One region of the Wukongibacter baidiensis genome, then DNA from elsewhere that is predicted to be linked to it. Evidence: riboswitches for the same ligand, from Rfam matches in the RefSeq annotation. Region 1 holds a riboswitch; each other region holds the start of a gene.
What was found. A riboswitch is a leader RNA that binds a small molecule or an ion and turns the genes downstream of it on or off. The one in region 1 is predicted to bind cobalamin.
Positions count from the first base shown of each region.

Region 1 (4,889 bases):
CTTTCTACGATACACTACCTGAAGTAATAATTATAATGAGTCATAATTTTTACGAATAACATTTAATGCCTAAAGGCTTAGTATAATTTAATACTAAGCCTTTAGGTAAATGCTAGTGAGATTCTCCTGCCATAGCAGTCTTTAAATGTTCTATATATAAGTCTTGTATCTTAGGGAACTCACCTAGTCCACGAAGAATTGTTTCGACTTCATATCCCTTTCCTTTAAGGATTATTTTCCAAGAATCTTCTTCATCTCCAGCCATATCATTTTGAGCATGATCACCGGCAACAAGCATTAGTGGCATAAGTGTTACTTTTTCTATATTTTTCTTTTCAAGACCTTTGATAACTGTTTCTATAGTTGGGAATCCTTCAACTGTACCAACAAATACATTGTTTTGTCCTTCATCTTCAAACACATAGTCTAGGCAAGCATATGCTGCGTTGGCATCGTGGTGAGTACCGTGTCCCATAAATACAACTGCTTCTTTCTCTGATCTTTCTGGCATTTCTTCAGCTAAGGCTTGAACAACCTTTCTATAATCTTCTACACTAGTTAGTAGAGGCCTACCAAGTACTAGCTTATCAAATGCGTCTTCAAATTCACTGGCTTCTGCAACTATATCATCATATTCAGAACCGTTTATAACATGTAAGGGCTGAATATATACCTCAGAAAATCCTTCATTTTTTAGTTTTGTTAAAGCTTCTGTTGGATTATCCACTAGGATATTATCTCTTTCCTTTAGCTTATTTATAATTATTTGTGAAGTAAATGCTCTTCTAACATCGTATTCTGGAAAAGCCTTAGTAATCTTCTCTTCACAAGCTTCAATGGTAACCTTTCTTGTGTCAGCATAGCTTGTTCCGAAGCTAACAACAACAATTGCTTTTTTATTTGGGTCCTTTTCCACTTTCTTATCACCTGCTTCTTTATTTTCTTGTTCTTTAGTATTTGTCGTTGGTGAAGCTTCAGTTTTAGCAGCACATCCAACGAGAGAACCAATTACTAGTATAGCACATAAAAGTAAAGCCATAGTTTTTTTCATTTAAGTTCCTCCTAATTTTTTATACCTTAACAAAAAAGCCTTTTTTATCAACCTTTTCTACCTCAATGTTAAAAACATCGTAGATAAATTCCTCAGTGATGAATTCGTCAGGTTTGCCAAACCCGTGCAATCTGCCTAGTTTCAAGGCACATACTTCATCGCTAAAATTATAGGCTATATTTATGTCATGCATGATGGAAACAACGGTTAAGCCTTCTTCTTTAACAAGTCTTTTAATAAGTTTTATTGCGTTGATTTTGTAGGATATATCCATGGCGGAAAATGCTTCATCTAAAAAAAGTACCCTAGGATTTTGAGCTAAAGCCCTGGCCAAAATAATTCTTTGAAACTCTCCTCCACTGATTTCAGTAACCAATGAGTTTGCAAACTTTAAGGTATTTGTTTTCTTCATAACATCAATAACTAACTCTAAATCCTTTTCGCTTAAGGAGTTCAATCTATTTTTATATGGATTTCTACCCATCATTACGACTTCCATACATGTAAAGGGAAAATCTATCCCATTCTTTTGACTTATAATTGAAAAATTCTTAGATCTTTCAGTTACTTTGTAGCTGGATAAATCTCTATCTAAGTATTTAACACTGCCAGAATAATCTGTATTCATTCCATTTAGCAAGTTTATCAAGGTAGTTTTTCCTGATCCATTTTGGCCTATTATGGATAGAAATGTCCCTTCTTTTATTCCAAAATTTATATCCTGCAGTATTTTCTTATTACCATAGCTAAAATATACACTTTCTACTTTAAACATATAGTCCACCTTTATTTATGAATTATATTATCTTGTTTTTCTTTATAAAGATGTAAATGAAAAACGGTCCACCTAACAGGGTTGTTAACACTCCAACTGGAATCTCAGTCTGAAACATTATTCTTGATATATTATCTGCGGAGACTAGTATAACGCCCCCAAGTAGTCCTGATAATGGAATAAGAGCTCTATTATCGGAGGTAACTGAAAATCTTAGTAAGTGTGGGATAATTAATCCTATAAAGCCAATAATACCACTTACTGATACACATACAGCCGTGATCATTGCTCCCATTATCAAAAATATCTTTCTCATCTTATCAATATCTACACCAAGTCCTCTTGCATCCTTTTCACCTAGACAAAGTAAGTTTAAGTCATCTGAATAATAAGTACATACTATAATAGCTATCAATATAATTGGATACGAAATTAGAACATGGCTCCAAGTTCTAGATGCAAGACTTCCCATCAACCAGAATATAATAGCTGAAACTTGTTCACCAGCAGCATTTTTTAAAAAACTAATTCCTGCTGAAAGTATAGAACTTACGATGATACCAGCTATAATTAAGTTGCTGGAATTTATAATTCCACCTCTATTAGCTATCTTTAGAACTAATAATAGTGTTATAAATGCTCCTAAAAAAGCAAAGGGGCTTATAGGAATCTGAATACTTGATATAAAAAGATTTATATATATGATAAGGGACGCACCGAAGGCAGCCCCCGTCGACACTCCAATAGTGTATGGATCAGCTAAAGGATTCATTAGTAATGATTGAAACACTGTACCAGCAACTGCAAGTCCCGTTCCAACTATTACTCCTATTAGTATCCTTGGTAATCTTATATCCCAAACAATGGCTACCTTATATGGCTTTATATGACTATATAAGGACTGATTAGCTGTAAGCTTTCCTGCTATTATGTTTATAATATCTTTTATAGAAATATGTGCCTTTCCAATGCTTATTGATATAAGGGCTATTGATATTAATGTTAAGAAAAGTAATATTCCTATACTTATATATTTTCTTCTCTTAAGTTTAACCTGATTTATTAAAATTGAGCTAGCTTGGTCCATATAACCTCCTAGATTAAATAGCTTTTCTGCATCTTTTTAAGGCTAATTTCTAATCAAAAACAATAAAAAACCTAGCCTATCGGCTAGATTTTAATAATGTACTAGTTGAACACATACATCAATAACTCCCCACCCGAAGCATTAATTACTCTATTACACAGGCAGGTTTCCTGGCTCATACGTCATCCCAATAAATCGCCTTCCTATTATTATAGTGGCCTAATGATTTATTAGTAGTATTTACAGTAGCGGGGGCTGCGTTGGTTTTTCACCAAACTTCCCTTTTACCCTTGCTTAGCAAGGCACCCATGTATAATTACACTTATTAAATTGACTATATCTTATCCGATTTCATTGTAACACAATTAACATATATAGACAATAGAATATTTTAAATTTAAAGATATATAAACTACATAATATTTATTATCGAAATTTTCGACTTATGAAAATGGGGCTGTCTCATAAATAAATCTCAAAAGTTCAGCCCCGTAGTGTATTAATATGAGTTACGCAAAGGTTTCTTTTATAAACGCTTCAATCTCTTTAGCACTATCTAAACTCATTACTTTATTTGCAAACGGCTTCACTTCTTCATATTTTAATGATTTAATTAACTTCCTTGCCGGAAGTATTGATATTGGGCTCATGCTGAATTCATCCAACCCTAGTCCAAGAAGTATAGGTATCATTCTTTTATCTCCTGCCATTTCTCCACACATTCCAACCCAAATACCTTCTTTATGCCCATTATCTATTACCATCTTTATAAGCCTTAAAACAGCTGGATTAAATGGATTATATAGGTGGTGAATCTTTTCATTCATTCTATCTACTGCTGTAGTATACTGAATCAGATCATTAGTTCCAATACTAAAGAAGTCTACATGTTTTGCCAAAATATCACTGGCAATCGCAGCAGAAGGAACTTCAATCATCATTCCTACTTCTATATCTGAGGAAAAGTCTATTTCCTCTTTAGTTAAATCTTTTTTTACTCCTTCAAGTACTTTCTTCGCTTCCAACAGCTCTTCTAAACTCGAAATCATAGGGAACATAATCTTTAGGTTTCCGTATATGCTGGCTCTCAGTAATGCTCTTAATTGCGTCTTAAATATATCTTGTCTGTCTAAGCAAAGTCTTATAGCTCTATATCCTAAGAATGGATTCATCTCTTCATCAAATTTCAAATATGAAAGTTCCTTATCTCCACCTATATCTAAGGTTCTTATTACCGCTGGTTTCGGATTAATCGACTCTAGAACTTCTTTATATGCATTAAACTGTTCTTCTTCAGTCGGTAGAGAGTCTCTATCCATATATATAAACTCTGTTCTGTACAGGCCTACTCCCTCAGCGTCATTTCTTAAAAGTCCCTTTACATCCTTTGGAGTTCCGATATTTCCAGCTAGTTCTACTTCTCTTCCGTCCATCGTTATGCTGGCTTGTCCCTTTAATGATTCTAATTCTTTCTTTTCTTCTTCATATTTCTCTTTTAAATCCCTATAATAATTAATATCTTTCTCCTCAGGATTAATTAAAACTTCACCCATTTCACCGTTGAAGACTACAAAATCTCCATTCTTTAGAATCTCGGTGATATTCTTTAGCCCAACAATAGCAGGTATTTCCAGGGATCTAGCCATTATAGCAGTATGGGATGTTCTCCCCCCAATGTTTGTAAGAAAACCTAATACTTTTTCTTTATCCATAGTTGCTGTTTCTGATGGAGTTAGGTCATTTGAGACTAATATAACCTCTTCATCTAAAACCGATAGGTCTATTACATTAATACCTAGTAGATTTCTAAGCACTCTGTCGGATACATCTCTAATGTCTGCAGCTCTTTCTCTCATATAATCGTTATCCATAGATTCGAAAATAGTTACAAATTGATTTATTATTTCTTTAAAGCTGTATTCTGCATTTAGTCCTTCAGCTTCAATCTTATTTATGGTGTTTGAAATTAGTTCTGG
Region 1 covers NZ_CP138202.1:1,404,683-1,409,571, forward strand. Annotated here, with positions in the region: gene R9X47_RS06590 (sirohydrochlorin cobaltochelatase) at 113-1,051, opposite strand; gene R9X47_RS06595 (ABC transporter ATP-binding protein) at 1,071-1,826, opposite strand; gene R9X47_RS06600 (FecCD family ABC transporter permease) at 1,849-2,913, opposite strand; cobalamin riboswitch at 3,057-3,238, opposite strand; gene ptsP (phosphoenolpyruvate--protein phosphotransferase) at 3,423-4,889, opposite strand, start outside.

Region 2 (4,889 bases), 280 kb from region 1:
GCTAAAAGAGTAGAGTATTTCCTTAGAATGTACAGTATTGAAAATGTAATGAGGTATGTTCCTACTATCATAACAAGGGCTAATATTACTCCACCAATTCTAGCTTTTCTGTCCTTGTCAAAATACTCTCTTAAGAGTTTTTCCAATCTGCTTATACTTTTACCTATGAATATGATGGGGTGAGGTATCCAATAGGGATCTCCGAAAATTATATCTAAAACATATCCAATAAATATAAGTTCCATATTTAGTCCTCATTTACAATTTCATATATTTTGTCCATATCTACACTTTCTCTTACAATTTTAGCTAGCTTCTTATATTCTCTTTCCTTAAACTCATCAAAGCTATTAATACTACTATTTATATTTCCGAGACCTTTTTCTTCTCTGATTCTATTTAAGATTTCTCTTGTAAAACCAATGTTATCAAAAACACCATGGATATAGGTACCAAATACGTTTCCTTTTTCATTTATTCCACCGTCTAAGACTTCTACATCATCCTCTAGCCTTTTTGTAATTTTTAAGAATGGAGAGGTTCCGTCTAGAAGCTTCGTTTGGCCCATGTGGATCTCATATCCCTTAACTGTATGATTGGCTATTTTACTTAGGAAGCCATGCTCGAACTCTATAGTTTCACCTTCTATTTGGGTTGTTGTCTTTATTTCTTCGAAAATCGTTTCGGCATTTAATAGACCTAATCCATTTATCTCTTCTACACCACTTTCAGTCCCATAGGGGTCCTTTATGCTTCTTCCAAGTATTTGAAATCCACCACAAATACCAACTATGATTTTCCCAGCTTTATGTAGTCTCAAGATTTGCTCTTCAAGCCCTGAGTTTCTAAGATACATTAGATCTTCAATAGTATTCTTGGACCCTGGAATTATTAGTATGTCAGGATCACCTATACTTTCTCCCCTCATAACATATCTTAGGCTAACGTCCTCCTGAGTTTCGAAAACGTTAAAATCTGTAAAGTTTGAAACGTGTGGTAAGTATAAAACCTCTACATTGATTTCTTTTTTACCTTCTTCTTTCTTTCTAAACCTTTCTGCTAAACTATCCTCATCCTCTATTTGAACATCGGTATATGGGATTACACCTAAAACAGGAATATTAATTAAATCCTCTAACATTTTGATTCCTGGCTTAAGTATTTCCACGTCACCTCTAAATTTATTAATTATAACACCTTTAACTCTTTTTCTCTCCTCTTCACTTAGAAGCATTATAGTTCCATAGATGGAAGCAAAAACACCTCCACGATCTATATCTCCAACAATTACAACTGGAGAATCTGAAATTTCTGCCATCCCCATGTTTACTAAATCGTTCTCTCTAAGGTTTATCTCAGCCGGACTACCAGCCCCCTCTAAAACAACAATATCATTCTGTAATGAAAGCTTTTCATATGTCTCTTTTACAAGATCTTTCAATTTAGGTTTAAAATTATGATACTCCATGGCAGAAAGATTATCATAAACTTTACCATTTAAAATAACCTGACATTTTTTATCGGTAGTTGGCTTAAGTAGTATAGGATTCATCAGTACAGATGGCTTTATCCCACTAGCTTCTGCTTGAACTACCTGCGCACGTCCCATTTCTAGACCTTTTTCAGTTATAAAGGAATTGAGGGCCATGTTTTGAGATTTAAATGGGGCCACCTTATAACCATCTTCTTTGAATATTCTACAAAATGCAGTTGTCAATATACTCTTTCCTACGGATGAAGCTGTTCCCTGCATCATTATTGATTTACTTTTCACCTTCAGCACCGCCCTTTTCTTTGAATATTAGACAATTGTTAATAAAGTTTTTTGCCAATGCCTTATTAGCATAAAAATGAATATGGGCATATGCCCCTAGGGTGTTATTCTTTACAAGTCCACACTCCCATGTTTTTTGAAGCTTCTTTTCCCTTATCTTATCTACTTTGTATACGCAGTTTTCTTCCTCTACTTCATCTAAAGTCGATCTATGGAACTCATGGGCCTTTACTACATCATTTCCTTCTGAAATAGCACACGGCTTATTTATATTTACATTAACATATCCAAATCGTTGCAACCTTTTTGTCATTCTTGACTCTCTATCAAAGACTCCAACCATTTGGAATTTGTCTCCCTCGAAATTTTCAATGCTCTTTGTCAAATACATTAGTCCCCCACACTCGGCGTATATAGGCATTCCCTTAAGGGATTTATTTAAGATATCATTTCTCATTTCACTATTATCTTCAAGCTCCTTTGGGAAAACCTCTGGAAAGCCTCCTCCTAAATACAAGCCATGTATATTATCTGGAAGTTCCTTGTCCTTTAACGGGCTGAAATATATTAAGTTGGCACCGAGTTCTTCAAGCAGATCAAGATTATCCTGATAGTAGAAGTTAAAGGCCTTATCTAAAGCCACTCCAATATTTACAACCTTTTCTCTGTTGATATCACTATCATATTTTCCATCTAGAGATTCGGCTTCATCAGCCAATTGTAAAATTCCTTCGATGTCTATTGTTTCCTCTACCATCTGAGCAAGCTCATCAAGCCTTTTTTCAAGACCATCTATCTCAACGCTAGGAACTAATCCTAAATGCCTACTTTCTAATTTTATATTTGCATTTTTCTTTAAAAATCCTAAACATTTAATTCCCGTATCTCTTTCTATTACTTTTCTAATTATTTCGTAATGTTTTTCTCCCGAAACATTATTTACTATGATACCCTTTAATTCAAGCTCAGTATCATACATTTTATAACCTAAAACCTGTGCTGCGGCACTGGAGGACATTCCTCTTCCGTCGATCACCAAAATAACTGGGGCTTTTAATATTTTAGCTAGGTGGGCTGTACTTCCCATATCCTTTTCTATCCCAAAACCATCGTATAGACCCATTACCCCTTCTATAACCGATAGGCCTTTCCCTAGAGCGTTTTTTGTAAACAATTCCTTTATGGTTTCTTCACTAAGCATCCAGCTGTCTAGGTTTCTCGATTTATTTCCAGTTACAAAACTGTGAAAGGCTGGATCAATATAATCAGGTCCTACTTTGAAAGGCTGTATGTTGAGCCCTCTTAAGGTCAATGCCCTCATTAAACCCGTTGTGACAGTGGTTTTCCCTACACCACTTTGTGTTCCAGCTATGACAAATCTTGATAACTTCATCTATTCCACCCACTTCCTTAGAAGATTGTATTTCAATTTTCCTATACATTAAAACGAAAAAATCCTGACCTTTAATAGGCCAGGACAGAATATATACACATATGGTTCATAAATATGCATACTTTCCTTCCCACCGAAGGCAATTTACGTAGCTATTAATAGGCAGTTCTCCTGACTCGTGAATCAATTTACTCCCAGACCCTTCCCTAAGCACAACGCTTAAGTGGTTTATTTCTGGTTTCATCCTCACACACAGTAGCGGGGGCTGTGACGGATTTGCACCGTCTTCTCTTTTAAGTAATTACAACACCTATTAAATCAATATTAACTTCTAGAACTATTTTATCAAAATAGTTCTAGGTTCACAATAGATTATACAACAAATTTCAATATTATAGCTATAGCATTTTAATAGTGACTTATGAAAAAAGCTATCTGAAACACTTTTATTGGTTAATTCCTATGATTATTGGAAAATCATGTGAAATTTGAAGTCTTGTTATTCCGCAATTATCTATTTTGAATTTCCAAACACCTTCGACACCACCACAAATTTGCTGTGCTAAAATGCTTCTAATGGCACCGGAATGACTTACGATAAGTATCTTTCCTTCACTAAACTTACTAATGATCTCGTCAAACCTTTTATTTACCCTATCATGCATTTCTAATAAACTCTCACCATTTGGTATTTTAAAGTTAACATAATCATTCTGCCATAACTTGGTTTCCTTAGGATAGTTCGTGCATATATCTTCGTAATTGCAGCCTTCCCAATCACCAAAGTTTAATTCCTTAAGGGCCGTTTCTTTAACAATCTCTTTCCCATGAGATCTGTTGATAATTTCCGCAGTCATCAAGCATCTATCTAAGTCACTGCTAATAATAATATCAAATTCTTCATCAGCCAGTTTTTTTCTTACTTCTTCAGCTTGCACTAAACCTTTTTTAGTTAACAGTGAATTTGACCATCCGCAATAAACACCTTTTTTGTTCATATCAGATTCTCCGTGTCTCACAAAAGTTATATCAAGCATTTTATCAACGTCCCCCTATCTTTTAATCCTCTTTAATACACCCAGGATTATCTAATCAACGTAACTGCTCCTAGAAGAAAGACTAGTTCCGATAATTCACATAGTGCGCCTAAAGTGTCTCCAGTCATTCCATCAATTTTATTACTTATATGCCTTACGTACCACAAGGCAAATATCATCAACATACCTATAGCAGGAATTATTCTAATAAATACCAAGGACGGTATAACTGCAATTATTATAGCTGTTATAAGCTGTCTAGTCTTAACTCTTCCAATAAACAGGTTTCCCATTCCTTGCTTTCTTGCGTACGTCGATATTCTTGATGCAAATACTACATTCAGCCTTGAAAATACAGGCATTAAAAGTAGAATAGGATAGGCATTTGGTATTGTTAGATCATTTATCAATACTACCTTTAATAGTAGTAGTACAAATAGAGCTAGAGCCCCATTAGTTCCTAATCTACTGTCCTTCATTATTTCGAGAATCTGATCCTTTGGCCTATTACTGTATATTCCATCAAAGCTATCTGCTAGTCCATCGAGATGCAATCCACCGGTAATAAATATTTCTGTTACTACGGCAAATACAGCCCCTAACAACCTACCTGATAGCTTAAATCCTAAATAATAAGAAGAAACCACAAACATTCCAATTATAAGTCCTACAAGGGGAAAATAGA
Region 2 covers NZ_CP138202.1:1,125,158-1,130,046, forward strand. Annotated here, with positions in the region: gene cbiB (adenosylcobinamide-phosphate synthase CbiB) at 1-245, opposite strand, end outside; gene R9X47_RS05385 (cobyric acid synthase) at 248-1,756, opposite strand; gene R9X47_RS05390 (cobyrinate a,c-diamide synthase) at 1,764-3,167, opposite strand; cobalamin riboswitch at 3,312-3,496, opposite strand; gene cobC (alpha-ribazole phosphatase) at 3,614-4,204, opposite strand; gene cobS (adenosylcobinamide-GDP ribazoletransferase) at 4,252-4,889, opposite strand, start outside.
Region 2: linked by a shared signal. The riboswitch ahead of R9X47_RS05390 (cobyrinate a,c-diamide synthase) and the one ahead of R9X47_RS06600 (FecCD family ABC transporter permease) in region 1 are both predicted to bind cobalamin.

Region 3 (4,889 bases), 3.0 Mb from region 1:
TGAAATGTAGATTTATAACCCGGATTATTCATGAAAAGTTTGAAAGTGTGCAAGTAATTTTGAATTCTAAGACTTTCATCAAGTTCGAAGGCATACCCAGACGGTACGTCGAGAATTTGATGGAGGTCTTAGAATCAAAAGGACGTAGCAGAGTTTTGAATTTTTCATGAATAATCTGGGTTAATAAGTGGGTTTTATATAAAAAGAAGAGGTGATATTGGATATGAATAAAATACAAGATGTAAACGAGGCTATTTCTTTTATTAAGGATGGTATGACAGTTATGATAGCCGGGTTCATGGGAGTAGGGACTCCTCATAGTATAGTTGACAAGATGATTGAAAAGGGAATTAAAGACTTAACTATTATTTGTACTGACACTGCTAGACCAGACTTTGGGATAGGAAGGCTTATATCTAACAAAATGGCGAAGAAAGTAATAGCTTCGCACATAGGAACAAATGCAGAAACTGGTAGACAGATGAATGAAGGAGAATTAGAAGTTATATTAACTCCTCAAGGAACCTTAGCGGAGCAAATAAGAAGTGGCGGAGCAGGATTAGGAGGCTTCCTAACACCTACAGGCATTGGAACTATAGTAGAAGAAGGTAAGAAAAAACTAGAAATAGAAGGTAAAGAATATATATTAGAACTGCCACTTAGAGCTGATATTGCACTTATACAGGGTGCTAAGGTGGATAAGAAGGGTAATATCTATTATGATTTAGCGGCAAGAAACTTTAACCCATTAATGGCAACGGCAGCAGACCTTGTAATAGTTGAAGCAGATGAAATCGTCGAAGTTGGAGAAATAAACGCAAACGATGTTATGACACCGGGAATATTTGTTGACGTTATCATAGAAGGGAGTAAGTAGATATGGATAAGGCTAAAATGAAAGAGATTATAGCTAAGAGAGTAGCAAAGGAGCTTAATGACGGAGATGTTGTTAACTTAGGGATTGGTTTACCAACAATGGTAGCTAACTATATTCCCGATGGTGTAGAGGTAATACTTCAATCTGAAAATGGATTTCTAGGCATGGGCCCGGCTCCGGCAGAAGGGAATGAAATTGAAAACCTTGTAAATGCTGGAGGTATGCCTGTCACTACGGTAGCAGGAGCAGCCTTTTTCGATAGCGCAGCTTCCTTTGGTATAATCAGAGGTGGTCATGTTGATGCGACGGTGCTTGGGGCATTACAGGTAGATGGAGAAGGAAACTTAGCCAACTGGATGATTCCAGGGAAAATGGTGCCAGGTATGGGTGGCGCTATGGATCTAGTTGTAGGAGCAAAAAATGTTATAGTTGCAATGACCCATACGGCAAAGGGAAATGCCAAAATATTAGAGAAATGTACCCTTCCTCTGACTGCAAAGGGACAGGTTAATTTAATAGTTACTGAAATGGGAGTGATGGAGGTAACTGATAAAGGCTTAGTATTAAAAGAAATAAATTCTGAGTTTACAGTTGAAGAGATTCAGGCTGTGACTGAAGCAGAGTTAATAATCCCCCAGGATTTAAAGAAAATGAATTTGTAGAAAATTCTAAGAAGACTGTTGCAGAAGTTTCTGGTTTCATATAAAATTAAAGTAATTAAGATATAAGTGAATATGGAAAATGTAAAGAAATTTAGGTGCCTTACTTCTATTTTATTTGAAATAATGAAAGAATTAAGGAGAATAGGGAATGAAGTTAAAATCTTCAGCGGACCCACCACTGTAATGGGGAGCCTTTAGACATGATGCCACTGTTTTATACTTAAGACGGGAAGGCGTTTAAGGGTATCGATCCAAAGCCAGGAGACCTGCCTATAATTTGATGATACATGAATGACGGTAAAGTTCATGGTTTGTTTACTATGTAAGCAAACTATGGACTTTTTATTTTTTGCTAATAAAGGATGAGTGTGGAGATAAGGGAGGATTATAAAATGGAACTATTGAGACAAACTTTGGAGAAAATTGGTCCACTTGATGATGAAACTATGGAAAGATCTAGAACTAGAGTTGATAATCTAATAAAACCTAAGGGAAGTCTTGGGAAATTAGAAGAAATAGTTGTGAGGTTATCGGGGATTACTGGAGAGTTATTCCCAAAGGTGGATAATAAAGCCGTAATAGTTATGGCAGGCGATCATGGCGTGTATGAAGAGGGGGTGGCGCCTGATCCTCAAATACTTACAGCAGTTCAAGCTTGTAACTTTCCTAAAGGCATAACGGGAGTATGCGCCTTGGCTAAGCAAGCTAAAGCAGATGTAATTACTGTTGATGTCGGTGTGGCATCAGATCTAAATGAACCGAGGGTTATTAATAGGAAAATAAAATATGGAACTGATAATATGGCCAAGGGACCTGCCATGACAAGGGAGGATGCGATAAAAGCCTTGGAAGTCGGTATTGAAATAGCCGATGATGAGATAAAAAAAGGTAGGAATCTTCTTACTACTGGAGAAATGGGGATAGGAAATACTACTCCGAGTGCTGCTATAGTATCGGTTTTAGGAGGGTATGATCCCCATGAGATTGCTGGAAGGGGAGCGGGATTGCCGGTAGAAAGACTAGTTCATAAGGCAAATGTAATCAAAAAGGCTATTGAAACTAATAAACCGGATATGAAGGATGGAATAGATGTTTTATCCAAGGTAGGTGGATTTGAAATCGGTGCTATGGCCGGGGTTATGCTTGCGGGAGCTGGTAATAGAGTGCCTGTGGTGGTGGATGGCTTTATAGCCACAGCAGCTGCATTGATTGCTTGCACCATAGAGCCAAAGGTAAAAAACTACTTGTTTGCTTCCCATGTCTCTATGGAAAAGGGTGCAGCTAAAGCTTCAGAACTTCTAGGGCTAGAGCCAATGTTAAATATGGGTATGAGATTAGGAGAAGGTACTGGGGCTGTTCTGACATTTAACATAATTGAGTCTGCTGTCTATATGAATAGGGAAATGATTACCTTTGAAGAGGCAGGAATAATAAGAAATTGATAATAATCAGTGGTTATAGTTCAATTTTATCGAGTTGCTATAAAAAGTGTTACATTTATAGTAACTCTTTTTTTGATAAATTGTATATATTTAACAAATTATAAAAAACATACAATGATTAGAGGGAGGGACAATTTCCTTAAAAAAATCTTTGTATAATATTTACATATATGCAAGACAATAAAACAATTTATATAGATAAAAATGAGGTTATAGACAGAAAAAAATAAGAAAACATTGTCATTGTATTAACAATGTCCATTTGGCTGTAAGGTTATTTATGAAATAACCATAAAGGGAAAAAAATAAAAATATAGAAAACAATGAATAGTTTGATTTTTATAAAAATATTAAAACTAAAAAAAGGTGGTGGATGAAATAGTTTAAACTTGATAATCAGAGTTAATGAGTTTTGCCTTTGATTGGATTTTCTTTACAAAATAATCTCAAACAATAGGGGGAAAGAAAATGGAAGATAGCAGAAAGATTAAATCTAGCTCGGAAATTATTTATAAGATTGATGACAAACCACCTATTCAGATTAGTATTCTTTTGGCATTTCAACATATCATGGCGGCTTTTGGAGGTATAGTTGCGGTACCTTTAGTGGTAGGTGGGGTATTAGGCTTGCCGATAAATGATTTGGCCTTTCTTGTTAGTGCAGCGTTATTTGCTGCAGGAATTGCTACATTTATCCAAGCTAAGGGTATTGGAAAAGTAGGAGCAAGAGTTGCTTGCGTAATGGGAACTGACTTTACCTTTGTTGGACCTTCTATAGCTGTTGGATCAACAATGGGTCTACCAGGAATATTTGGAGCAACGATATTAGGTTCATTTGTAGAAATTATTCTTAGTCGTTTCATTAAACCACTGAGGAGATTTTTTCCTCCAATAGTTACAGGTACAGTTGTAATGCTAATAGGCCTTACTTTGCTTCCTGTATCAATAGACTGGGCAGCCGGTGGATACGGAGCTCCTGACTATGGTAGTTTAACTAATGTTGCTGTATCGGTATCGGTTATGGTTGTAATTATGATGTTGAATAGATATGCTAAGGGGATATTCAGTTCAGCAGCGGTTATCCTAGGATTAATTTTTGGTTATATAATATCTTATCCACTAGGTCTTTTAGATTTTACACCTATTAAAGATGCTGGATGGCTTGCAATACCTACGCCATTCAAGTATGGAATTACCTTTAGTCTGACAGCTGTAATCCCATTTGTAACAGCTTATTTAGTTACTACAATAGAAACAGTAGGTTGTTTAATGGCTATAGGTGAAGCATCTGACAAAGAACTTAGTAGTGAAGAAATCTCGGCAGGTATTTTAGCCGATGGAGTTGGAAGCTTTATAGCAGGGTTCTTTAATGCTGGACCTAATACATCCTTCAGTCAAAATGTAGGACTAATACCTTTAACTAAGGTTGCAAGTAGATTTGTAGTAATCATTTCAGGTATAATACTTGTACTTTTAGGGATATTCCCTAAGTTTGGAGCCCTTATTGCAATAATGCCTAATCCAGTATTGGGTGGAGCCGGTATAATAATGTTTGGTATGGTAGCGGCGGCAGGTATAAAAACAATAAAGAATGTTCCGCTTAACAATAGAAACATGCTTATACTTGCTATCTCTTTAGGTATAGGACTCGGTGTTACAGTAAGACCTGATTTTCTAAAGCATTTGCCTAACGTGTTAAAAAGTTTATTCTCTTCAGGAATAAGTGCTGGAACCATAACGGCGTTACTTCTTAATATGATTCTAAAAGAGGAATATGTAGAAGAAAATGAAGTAGAAAAGCAAGAGGCTGTAAACTAAAGGGTTAGAATACTATAGACACTGTATATAAGAAGGGATTTGTTATTACGAATCCCTTCTTTAATTTGTAGAGTATATACAAAAAAGTAG
Region 3 covers NZ_CP138202.1:4,367,977-4,372,865, forward strand. Annotated here, with positions in the region: gene R9X47_RS19675 (CoA transferase subunit A) at 224-877, shown strand; gene R9X47_RS19680 (3-oxoacid CoA-transferase subunit B) at 880-1,539, shown strand; cobalamin riboswitch at 1,616-1,827, shown strand; gene cobT (nicotinate-nucleotide--dimethylbenzimidazole phosphoribosyltransferase) at 1,932-2,981, shown strand; gene R9X47_RS19690 (nucleobase:cation symporter-2 family protein) at 3,450-4,799, shown strand.
Region 3: linked by a shared signal. The riboswitch ahead of cobT (nicotinate-nucleotide--dimethylbenzimidazole phosphoribosyltransferase) and the one ahead of R9X47_RS06600 (FecCD family ABC transporter permease) in region 1 are both predicted to bind cobalamin.